3 regions of the Paenarthrobacter sp. NPDC090517 genome follow, and region 2 is predicted to be linked to each of the others. Evidence: riboswitches for the same ligand, from Rfam matches in the RefSeq annotation. Region 2 holds a riboswitch; each other region holds the start of a gene.
The links. Region 2 has a riboswitch for cyclic di-AMP ahead of ACIQTW_RS09305 (hypothetical protein). Riboswitches for the same ligand answer to the same signal wherever they lie in the genome.
Positions count from the first base shown of each region.

Region 1: linked by a shared signal. The riboswitch ahead of ACIQTW_RS15340 (C40 family peptidase) and the one ahead of ACIQTW_RS09305 (hypothetical protein) in region 2 are both predicted to bind cyclic di-AMP.
Region 3: linked by a shared signal. The riboswitch ahead of ACIQTW_RS11385 (NlpC/P60 family protein) and the one ahead of ACIQTW_RS09305 (hypothetical protein) in region 2 are both predicted to bind cyclic di-AMP.

Region 1 is NZ_JBIVXN010000004.1:387,457-390,722, forward strand. Features, by position in the region: gene ACIQTW_RS15335 (NlpC/P60 family protein) at 1-585, opposite strand, end outside; gene ACIQTW_RS15340 (C40 family peptidase) at 684-1,427, opposite strand; cyclic di-AMP (ydaO/yuaA leader) riboswitch at 1,432-1,601, opposite strand; gene ACIQTW_RS15345 (M23 family metallopeptidase) at 1,740-2,576, opposite strand; cyclic di-AMP (ydaO/yuaA leader) riboswitch at 2,581-2,822, opposite strand; gene ACIQTW_RS15350 (metal-dependent transcriptional regulator) at 3,007-3,266, opposite strand, start outside.
Region 2 is NZ_JBIVXN010000002.1:94,139-97,404, forward strand. Features, by position in the region: gene ACIQTW_RS09300 (ATP-binding protein) at 1-1,382, shown strand, start outside; cyclic di-AMP (ydaO/yuaA leader) riboswitch at 1,492-1,679, shown strand; gene ACIQTW_RS09305 (hypothetical protein) at 1,681-2,535, shown strand; gene ACIQTW_RS09310 (glycosyltransferase) at 2,706-3,266, shown strand, end outside.
Region 3 is NZ_JBIVXN010000002.1:551,829-555,094, forward strand. Features, by position in the region: gene ACIQTW_RS11380 (FAD-binding protein) at 64-756, shown strand; gene ACIQTW_RS11385 (NlpC/P60 family protein) at 876-1,673, opposite strand; cyclic di-AMP (ydaO/yuaA leader) riboswitch at 1,677-1,868, opposite strand; gene ACIQTW_RS11390 (copper resistance protein CopC) at 2,019-2,651, opposite strand; gene ACIQTW_RS11395 (NCS2 family permease) at 2,766-3,266, shown strand, end outside.

The DNA of each region.
Region 1 (3,266 bases), on a different contig from region 2:
AGCGGGCCAGTCGTGGAAGTTGATACCCACGGCAGCCAGGGAGTTGGTCACCAGCATGGTGCAGTCCTGCGTCACGCCGAGCTGGGCGTAAGCTGCAGCAGCGATAGCGGCACCGAGGCCGCTGGCTGCGGCGGGAGCCGCCGGGGCGGGGGTCGCGTTGCTGACGGCAACGGTTGCATTGGCTGCCGGAGCTGCGTTGGCGGTAGCCGCGGTTGCCTTTTTGGTTTCGACCTTGGCTTCAACCTTGGCCGGGGCTTCCTCGACGACCACGGGAGCCGGGGCTTCCACCGTGGTGACCACAGGGCGCTCGTAAGAAATGGCAACCGTGGAGTCCGCGGCGATGGTGGCCTGGACTACCGACTGCACGTCGAGGGTGGACGTGGAAGTCGATTCGCGGTCCACGTTGGTGTCGGCAGCGTTGGCGGCGATTCCACTGGTCAGGACCAGGCCTGAAGCAGCGGCAATAACTGCTGCCTGGCGGCCAACGCCACCGGCGTTGTCGCTAACGGCCTTCGCGATGACGGCAAGCGAGCTGGTCTTGGGGGCCTCAGCGCGGTGCCGTGCAAGCTTGTTTGCACTGGTCATGATTTTCTCTTTTCGTATCCGCGTGCAGTTGGGATGCACGCGGGTAATGGGTTGGCCAACGTTGGGGGCATGCTGGCCGACCCCGAACCGGATAATTTCTAGCGGAGGGTGTAGAACGATGAGGTGCCGGTGGACGCTACGGAGTGCAGCAGCGTTCCCTGGCCGGGATTCAAGGCGCTGATCATCATGCCGTTGCCGACGTAGATGCCCACGTGGGCTCCGCCGTTCTGCATGACAAGGTCGCCGGGAGCAGGAGCGCTGGTGGGCGTCATGGCCGTCCAGGCGTTGACGCGGGGGATGCTGATGCCGGCCTGTGCATAGACCCACTGGGTGAAGCCGGAGCAATCCCAACCGTTCGGTGTGGTGCCGCCCCAAACGTAGGGAGAGCCGATGCCGGTGTAGGCAATGGCGGCTAGACCGGACGCAGCTGCGCTTGAGGCCGAATCCTTGGCCTTGGATGACTTCGCGGTGACCGCTTCAGCTTTTTCTTCAGTGCTGGCCGCTGCACGCTCGGTAACGCGCGCGGCGCGCTGGACTGCCTTGGGAGCTTCCTTGGTAGCCACGGTGGGGCTCTCGAAGGAAACGGTAGCTGTTGGCTCTGCCGTGACAACCGCGGTAACAGCCAGTTGTTGGGTGCTGGAGGCCTCCGACTTGGAAACGTCGGTATCTGCGGCTTGTGCCGGCAAGCCGACGGTGAGGACGAGGCCTGAGGCTGCTGCCAGGACGGCGGCCTGACGACCCACAGTTCCTGCGTTGGATGAAACAGCCTTGGAAAGCGTATTCAACGGATTCGTGCGAACCGTTTGGGCGCGATGGCGCGCAGGGGTAGTGCGTGATGACACGTAGGTAGCCTCTCCCAATGCCTGCGAGGTGAGCTGTCGGATTCGGATGGGAGTCATCCGGCCGCGCTGCTTCCAAGGAAGCTTTTGCGACTTAACCCCAAGGCCTTCTTTCGAAGACCGGAAGTGGTTCCCCCGCCCCTGCCAGACGATTTATGCGAACGGACCTTGAGCGGTGGCAGAGCTAGGCAATCCACTCAAGTGCATCGACCCCCTAAAAAGCCGATGCGCTCTGTACGCTACAACAGTTGAACGCGAATGTCACATTCAGGTCACGGGGTGACTCTCGAATGCGAGAGGCAACCATCAAATGGCTTAGAGCCAACCCATGGGGTCTACGACTTCACCGTTGACCTGGACCTCAAAGTGGAGGTGGCAGCCAGTGGAAGCGCCCGTGGTGCCGCTGAGTGCAACGGTGTCGCCACGGTTAACGGTCTGTCCCACCTTGACGGTGAAGGACGACAGGTGGTTATACGTGGTCTCGAGGCCGTTACCGTGGTCAACGACCACGCGGTTGCCTCCGCCATACTCGTGCCATCCGGCGAAGGTGACCTTACCGGTGGCTGCAGCATGAACAGCCGTACCGCACTGGGCAACGAAGTCCTGGCCACGGTGGAAATCACCGGCGCCACCCGTGAGGGGGCTGATGCGGTAGCCGAAGGGGGATGCCGTGGTGAGCGTGTCAAGGGGGCTTGCCATGCTGCCAACGGATGAGGCCCGCTGGATGCTGTCAGCCGATTGGGCGCTGAGCAACTGCTTCAACTTCCCGTCCGGGTCGGCAGCAGTAGCGACGGCTGCGCGGCTGAAGTCGATCTTGGCTGATGCAGCAGCGGAAACCTCGGGCTGGCTGCCCGCGGGTGCGGCAACGGCAAGGGCAGACTCAGTCTGGCCTGATTCCGAGGTAGCCATGACGGGACTTGTGGCAGGCAGGCCGACAGTCAGGGCAAGTCCGGTGGCGGCTAGCGCAACACCGGCCTTCTGCCCGACGCCGCTGGCAGCGGCGAAGTCGGCAACCTGGCGCAACGGGCTCTTACGGCGGCGCACCTGACGCTCGGTGTCGCGAGGCCGGATCTCCGTTACGACGGTGGCTGGCCGCAGCTCAGCAGCGGGGCCGGACGCGCGGCGGCGGCCCCTGACGTTCTGCGATGTCAAACTCTGTTCCTCTCTCAAAAGCCTGCGAAGTTAGCTGTCGGATTCGGGTCAGAGAGTACAAAGACCCGGTCCGCACGAGGCGCTCACGGCACACAGGTATCCCAAGAGGGACTTGCATACGTGGGCACTTCTGCTGCGGACTTCACCCCAAGGCTGCTTCTTTAGACAGCCGCTTGTGGTTCCCCCGCCTCTGCCAGTGGTGGATAACACACCTGATCCGCTGGCAGAGCTCGGCTCCGGATCAGGTAACGCTTTGGTATCAGCGCTAGTAAATAACTATAGGGGATTAAGGCCTTCGGTAATAAATTCGTTATCAACAAGAACGGGCTGAGCGCAGCAGCCCTTTATCATCAATTCCGAAAAACCGCAGGTCACACGCGCGCTGAAGGCCCAAAAGTGAGGTTTGACACTGTACTGACCCAGCGCCCGGTCAGCTGAGCGAGACGAAGACGTGCGCGGCAACTTCAGGAGGCAGTTCCAAAGCGCCTTCAATACCAGGGACCCGGACCGAGATGTATTCGCCGACGCGTTCCAGGGACACGCTCGCTCCGGGACGGATCCCGCCTTCGTCCAACTGGGTAAGAAGCTCCGGCTCCACCTGGATGGGCTCCGCCAGGCGGCTGACCACCACGCGGGAATCGGTAGCGTAGCCGTCCATGGCCTGCAGCAGGTTGACATCAAGCCGGGGGA
Region 2 (3,266 bases):
GCGCTGCGGTGGGAGTTGTCAGCTACGCCTCCATGGACATGGTTTTCAACAGGCAGCTCGACAGGCAGTTGGAGCAGGCGTCCAGCCGCGCGAATGACTTCGGCAGGCCGCCGTCGAACTTTCCGTCATCCCCCGGCAGGCCGGACCCTTTGGAAGCGCGCGGGCAGGCGGCGGGCACGCTCAACGCGAGGATCGACGGCTCCGCTGTGCGTAGCTCGGGTTTGATCGACGCCCAAGGTAACCGCGTCTCGCTCTCAGCAGACGACGAGCAGGTCCTGGTGTCGCTCCCCACGAACAACCACCCCGTGGACCGATCACTGTCCAACGGCGATTACCGGCTGGTGGCAGTCAAGACCACCTATGGCGATGTGATCGTGACGGGCCTGCCGCTCGCGGACAAACAGAGCGCCGAAGCCTCGCTGGTGTGGACCATGGTGCTGGTCTCGCTGGGTGGCCTGGTGGTGATCGGCCTCGTGGGGACGGTCATCATCCGCCGGACCATGCGTCCGCTCGAGCAGCTCTCCGAGGTGGCCACAAAGGTTGCGCGCCTGCCTCTCGACGCCGGTGAGGTGGCACTGGCGGTGCGCGTACCGCCGTCGGCATCCCACCCTGGAACGGAAGTTGGCAGCGTCGGCCATGCCTTGAACCAGATGCTGAACAACGTTTCGAGCGCGCTGGAAGCCCGGCAGGAAAGCGAAACCAAAGTGCGCCAGTTTGTGGCCGATGCCTCGCACGAACTACGAACGCCCCTGACCGCCATCCGGGGCTACACAGAGCTGCTGAGGATGACGGAAACGTTCACCGAGGATGGCCGGAAGTCGCTGGCGCGGGTCCAAAGCCAGTCCGAACGCATGACCACCTTGGTGGAGGACCTTCTACTGCTGGCGCGGCTGGACGAGGGCAAGCCCGTGAAAGTCGAAAACGTAGACCTGACACAGCTGGTCATCGAAACGGTGAGTGACGAGAAAGTCATGGCGCCGGACCACATCTGGCAGCTCCAGCTCCCTGACGAGCCCATCACTGTGCGCGGCGATGCCACCCAACTTCACCAGGTGCTGGCCAATTTGCTGTCCAATGCCCGCAAACACACCGATCCCGGCACCACTGTGGCTACAGGTGTCATGCTCTCCGCCGATGGCAGCGCCGTGGTCACGGTGACGGACAACGGCCCCGGAATTCCTGAAGATTTCCAGGGCCGGATCTTCTCCCGGTTCGCCCGCGCTGATGTCGCAAGATCAGGAACTGAGGGCACCTCCGGACTCGGCTTGTCCATTGTGGAATCCATCGTTTCGGCGCATGGCGGTAGCGTGGAAATGACCTCGCGGCCGGGGCGCACCGAATTCGCCCTTCGATTCCCTACCGTCACCACCGAAGGCATATAACGAATCGGGCAAGGCGACTCACCGGCATCGTGATCTCTGTTACCTAAATGTGACTTCTACGGAATCCTCCTGTACCGTCGAAAGGGTGGGTCGTCCCTAGCAGGCCCACATCCGGGATGCGCCGAGCTCTGCCACTTCCCGGAGTCCGTTCTTTCTCCGAGGCAGAGACGGGGGACCCAGAGTCTCCGGGCCAGGCCACTTTTGGCCGGCCCTTGGGGTGAAGCCGCAGCATGATGCGCGGCCGGATGACCTCATCCGAACCCGACAGCTAACTCCGCAGGCGCTGAGAGGTAATCACATGTCTGAATTTAACGATCAGACGCGCCCTTCCGCGCGTCACAGCGACGAACACAACGCACCGCTCACCAAGTCGCAGTCCGTCCTCAAGAACGCAGCCCGCCAGGGTAAGTCCGGCCACCGCATGTCCGTAGTTGCCGGTGTTGTGGCAGCTGCATTGGGCGTTGCATCGCTCGGAACCGCCGCAAACGCCGCACTGACCCTCCCCGAGGCCAGCCGCGTAGCCGGAACCCAGTCCAGTGCGCAGGTCAACACCAACAAGTCGGCTGAGATCTCTGCTTCCCTGAATGCTGCCGCCGAAAAGGGCGCAGCCGACAGGGCCGCCGCGGATAAGGCCGCCGCAGACAAGGCCGCCGCCGAGAAGGTTGCCGCTGACCAGGCCGCAGCTGCGCAGGCTGCAGCCGAAAAGGCTGCCGCTGATCAGGCTGCTGCCCAGGCCGCAGCTGAGAAGGCTGCTGCTGACGCTGCTGCCAAGCAGGCCGCCGACGCCGCTGCTGCCGCTGCCGCTGCGGAAGCCGCAGCAGCTGCTGCCGCTCCCAAGGCTGTGGATGACCCTGCGGCTGCCAAGGCGTACGCACTCAGCATCCTTGGCAACTACGGTTGGGGCCCGGGCGAAATGACTGCCCTCAACACGCTGTGGGAGAAGGAATCGAACTGGAGGACCACGGCGATGAACGCTTCCAGCGGCGCCTACGGCATCGTCCAGTCCCTGCCTGCTTCCAAGATGGCCACCGTGGGTCCTGACTGGGAAACCAACTACCAGACCCAGATCAAGTGGGGCCTGAACTACATCAAGGAGCGTTACGGATCCCCGTCCGCCGCTCTGGGCTTCCACTTGGCCAACAACTGGTACTAAACCAGACTGCTTGATTGCCGCGCCCGTTGCCGCCGTTCGCACCAGTGCCCACTGGAGCGGATAGCGGGAACGGGTGCGGTTTTGCCGTTTCACAGGTGCGGCGCTTAGTTCACAGTGGGGTCACAGTTGCCGCCTATTCGGCTCATATGGAGTGAGCTGATGCTGAATGTATGACGCTCACAGATCCCAAGCCGGTGATGAATCATCAGCTGCAGCGCTCCCCCGCGGACACACGCGCCTTAGTTCCTACCCTGGACTTCATCATCCCTGTGCTCAACGACGAGACCCAGCTGGAATACAAGCTTCGCAGCCTACACAGCCACCTCGCCGGTTCCTTCCCCCACACATTCCGGATCACCGTCGCGGACAATGCCAGCACGGACAACACCTTGCGGATCGCCGAACGCCTGGCCAGGGAACTCCCCGAGCTATTGGTGGTCCACCTTGAGCAGAGGGGTCGCGGAAACTCGCTCCGCCGGGTCTGGCTTTCCTCGCCCTCACCTCTGCTTGCGTACATGGACCCCCGTCTGACCATCGACCTTTCGGCGGTGGCGCCCCTACTTGCCCCGCTGATCTCCGGGCACTCCGACCTCGCGGTCGGCACGCGACTGGCCAAGGCCTCACACGGGACATTCAGCCGCCACCGTGAGGTCATTGCACGGACCTACAACTTCCTGCTGCGCGTCATGACGGGGGCGCGCTACTCCGATGCCGAGTGCGGCTTCAAAGCC
Region 3 (3,266 bases), 460 kb from region 2:
GGGGAACTCGGACGCGATCCCACGCGATGCCGAAAGGCACACACGTCAAGGAGGAACCAAGCAGTGTCACTCACGCCTGATTCCGGCACGGAGCGCACCACCACCGTGGTCATCGGAGCCGGCCTGTCCGGCTTGGCAGTTGCCAGTGAGCTCAGCCGCTATGGCGTGGGCTCAATCGTCGTGGACGGGTTCGGCGCACTGTCCACCACAGGTCCTTCCGTCCATACAGGCATGCTTCAACGCACTGAGGTGGCCGATCCTGCGGCCATGCAGGAACGCAACGAGATCCTCCGACACCTGCGGAACTACGCCGCCAACCATCAACTGGACGTTCGCAACACCACCCGCGCCGTCCGCCTTGATTTCCTGGGTTCGGACCCCTCCCGGCAAATCGGATACGGACTGGCCGCAAGCATGACCACAGCCGGCCTGAGGACCGGACTCCACGTATCCGGCCCCCTCGAATCCACTCCACGCCAATGGGCGGTCCACACAGCGAACGGCGTCCTCCTGGCGGACCACGTAGTAGTGACGCGCTGCGCCCAAAGCCAGTTACGCCGCATGCTCGCCGAACTTGGAATAGCCGTTGGCCAAAACTTCGCGGCCGCCATGCGGGCGGTAGGGATGCACCTGGTGGGCGTTGGGGACCTTATCACCCCGTCTCCCAAGGAAGTGCTGCGGCAAGCCAAGGCAGTGGGCCAAGCCATCTCCTCCAAGGTGGCCCTACCCGCAGGTCCGGGCATCGCCCTCGCCTAGGGGCACGCCGCCTAACTTTTCCTGCTGAACATAAACAAACAGAACTTAACGCCAAAAGCCGGTGCCTTCAAAGAAATTACTCTTTGAAGGCACCGGCCTTTGAACTGAAGCGTGAGGCTTTATGCGCCAGCGCGTACGTAGGTCAGGGGACCCGTTGCGGTCAACCAGCTGATCGGGTGGATGCCCGTCTGGTTGCCGTTGATGCCACCGCTGATTGCCTGGCCGTTGCCGATGTAGATAGCAACGTGGCCGGACTGGACGATCATGTCACCGGGCTGGGGGGTGCTAACAACCTTGCCGTAGTTCATGAACTGCATGGGACCGAGGTCGCCTACCGGGATGCCTGCGGAGCCAAGGGCCTTCTCGACCATGGCGGTGCAGTCCTGGAAGACACCGATCTGTGCGTAAGCCGAGGCGACCATGGCTGCGTTGACGCCGCCAGCGGCGGGGGCAGCAGCTGCAGGAGCAGCGGCAACCGGTGCAGCGGCAACAGGAGCAGCGGCGACCGCAGCCTTAGCGGCGACGGGTGCTTTTGCAGCAGCAGTGGTGACGGCTGCCTTCTTGGCCACGGGGGCCTCAACAACGGGAGCCGGCTTTTCGATGACCGGAGCTGCTACGGAAGCAACGGCCGGACGCTCGAAGTTGACGGTAGCCGTTGCCAGAGCGGTAACAACCTTGGTGGGTGCCTCGGAAACGGTCTCAGCGACCGTTGCGGGGCTGGAGTCGCGCTGAACCGGAGCCTCAGCTGCGTGAGCAGCAATGGAGCCGGTCAAAACGAGGCCCGAGGCTGCTGCGATAACAGCTGCCTGGCGGCCAGCGCCGGAAGCGTTGCTGGCTACTGCCTTCGAGATGGAGATGAACGGATTAGGACGTACGCTGTCCGCCTTACGACGGCCGCGAAGAATGCGTGAAGACATGAAAGAGCCTCTCCCGATGCCTGCGAGGTTAGCTGTCGGATTCGGATGGGAGTCACCCGGCCACTATCCCCCGCTGTTCAGCGGAAGCTTCGTGACTTCACCCCAAGGCACGCTCGAAAGCGACCTAAATTGGGTTCCCCGTCTCTGCCGTAGGTTTGTCTGCGAACGGATTCCGGACTGCGGCAGAGCTAGGCAATCAGGCCGGAAGTGCCCGCTACGTGGAACAGGCACAGGTACTACCGTACGCGATGATTCCACCGAAGTCACATTTAAGTAACGGGAAGTGGGCTTCTGGCGTGTCGCAGTATCCGTTTCGAGATATTCGCAGGTACGTAGAAAACCGCGTTATTCCGCGGAAGTATCGCTGTCCGGGCCGTTGAAAGCGGCAAGTTTCTTCCGCGCGGTAACAGCAAGGTAAATAACGAGACCCACAGCAACAACGGCCAATCCAACAATGCTCCAAGGGAAGGGCTGCGAGGCGTCAGCGGCAGGCTCACTGTTGCCCGTCCCCGGCGCCGCTGTACCGGCCGTGGGGACAGTGGCTGACGGCGCTGATGCCGACGGCGAGGCACCCACCGGGCCAGTCGCCGTCGTCGTGCTTCCCGCGGTGGCGGTGAACGTGAAGGTGCCCTCGATGGGGTGGGAATCCGAGCTGACTACGCGCCATACCACCGTGTATTCACCAGCGGGAGCACCCTGGCGAAGCTTTTGAACAGCCTGGTTGTCGATGATTTCGACCGGACCGTCCGCCCAGTTCTCACCGGCGGCCGTCACGGTTACACCGGAACCGATCGCGAGCGGGCGGTTGTTGAACGTGATGGAGACCGACGCCGGAACTTCCGCAACGCTGGCACCATTGGCTGGCGCGGTTGACTCGGCGACGTCGTGCGCGGACGCCGGAGCCGCGGAAAACAGCAAGGCGGACGCGAAGGCAAGGGCAGCGACGACGGCGGCCAGAAGCGGGCGGATGGTACGCATGGGGCGGTTTCTCCTAGTGTTGGCTTCCTTACAGACTAGGCGAATCGTTCAGAGGGCCCACACCGGACAACATAGGATTTGAGGGCAAACTCCCCTCGATCCCCGGAGACCTTCATGCTGAAACAAGGTTCTGCAATCGACCGCTACTTCAAAATCTCCGAACGTGGGTCCACGTACTCGCGGGAAATCCGTGGCGGCTTCGCGACCTTCTTCGCCATGAGCTACATCGTGGTGCTGAACCCGCTGATCCTCTCCGGACCTGACTCGAGTGGCGCTTCGCTGGGCTTCACGGCCGTGGCAGCCACCACGGCGTTCGTTGCCGGCATCCTGACCATCCTCATGGGCGCGTGGGCCAAACACCCGTTTGCCGTGGCCACAGGCTTGGGCGTCAACGCCTTCGTGGCAGTCACGGTGGCCTCCCATCCCGGGTTGACCTGGCCGGACATGATGGGGCTCGTGGTGTTGTCGGGCGTCACTATGCTCATCCTGGTGCTGACCGGTTTCCGGACAGCCGTGTTCAAGGCAGTTCCGGAGGCCCTGAAGACGGCAATTGTTGTGGGCATCGGACTCTTTATCGCTCTCATTGGTCTGGTCAACGCCGGTTTCGTCCGCCGC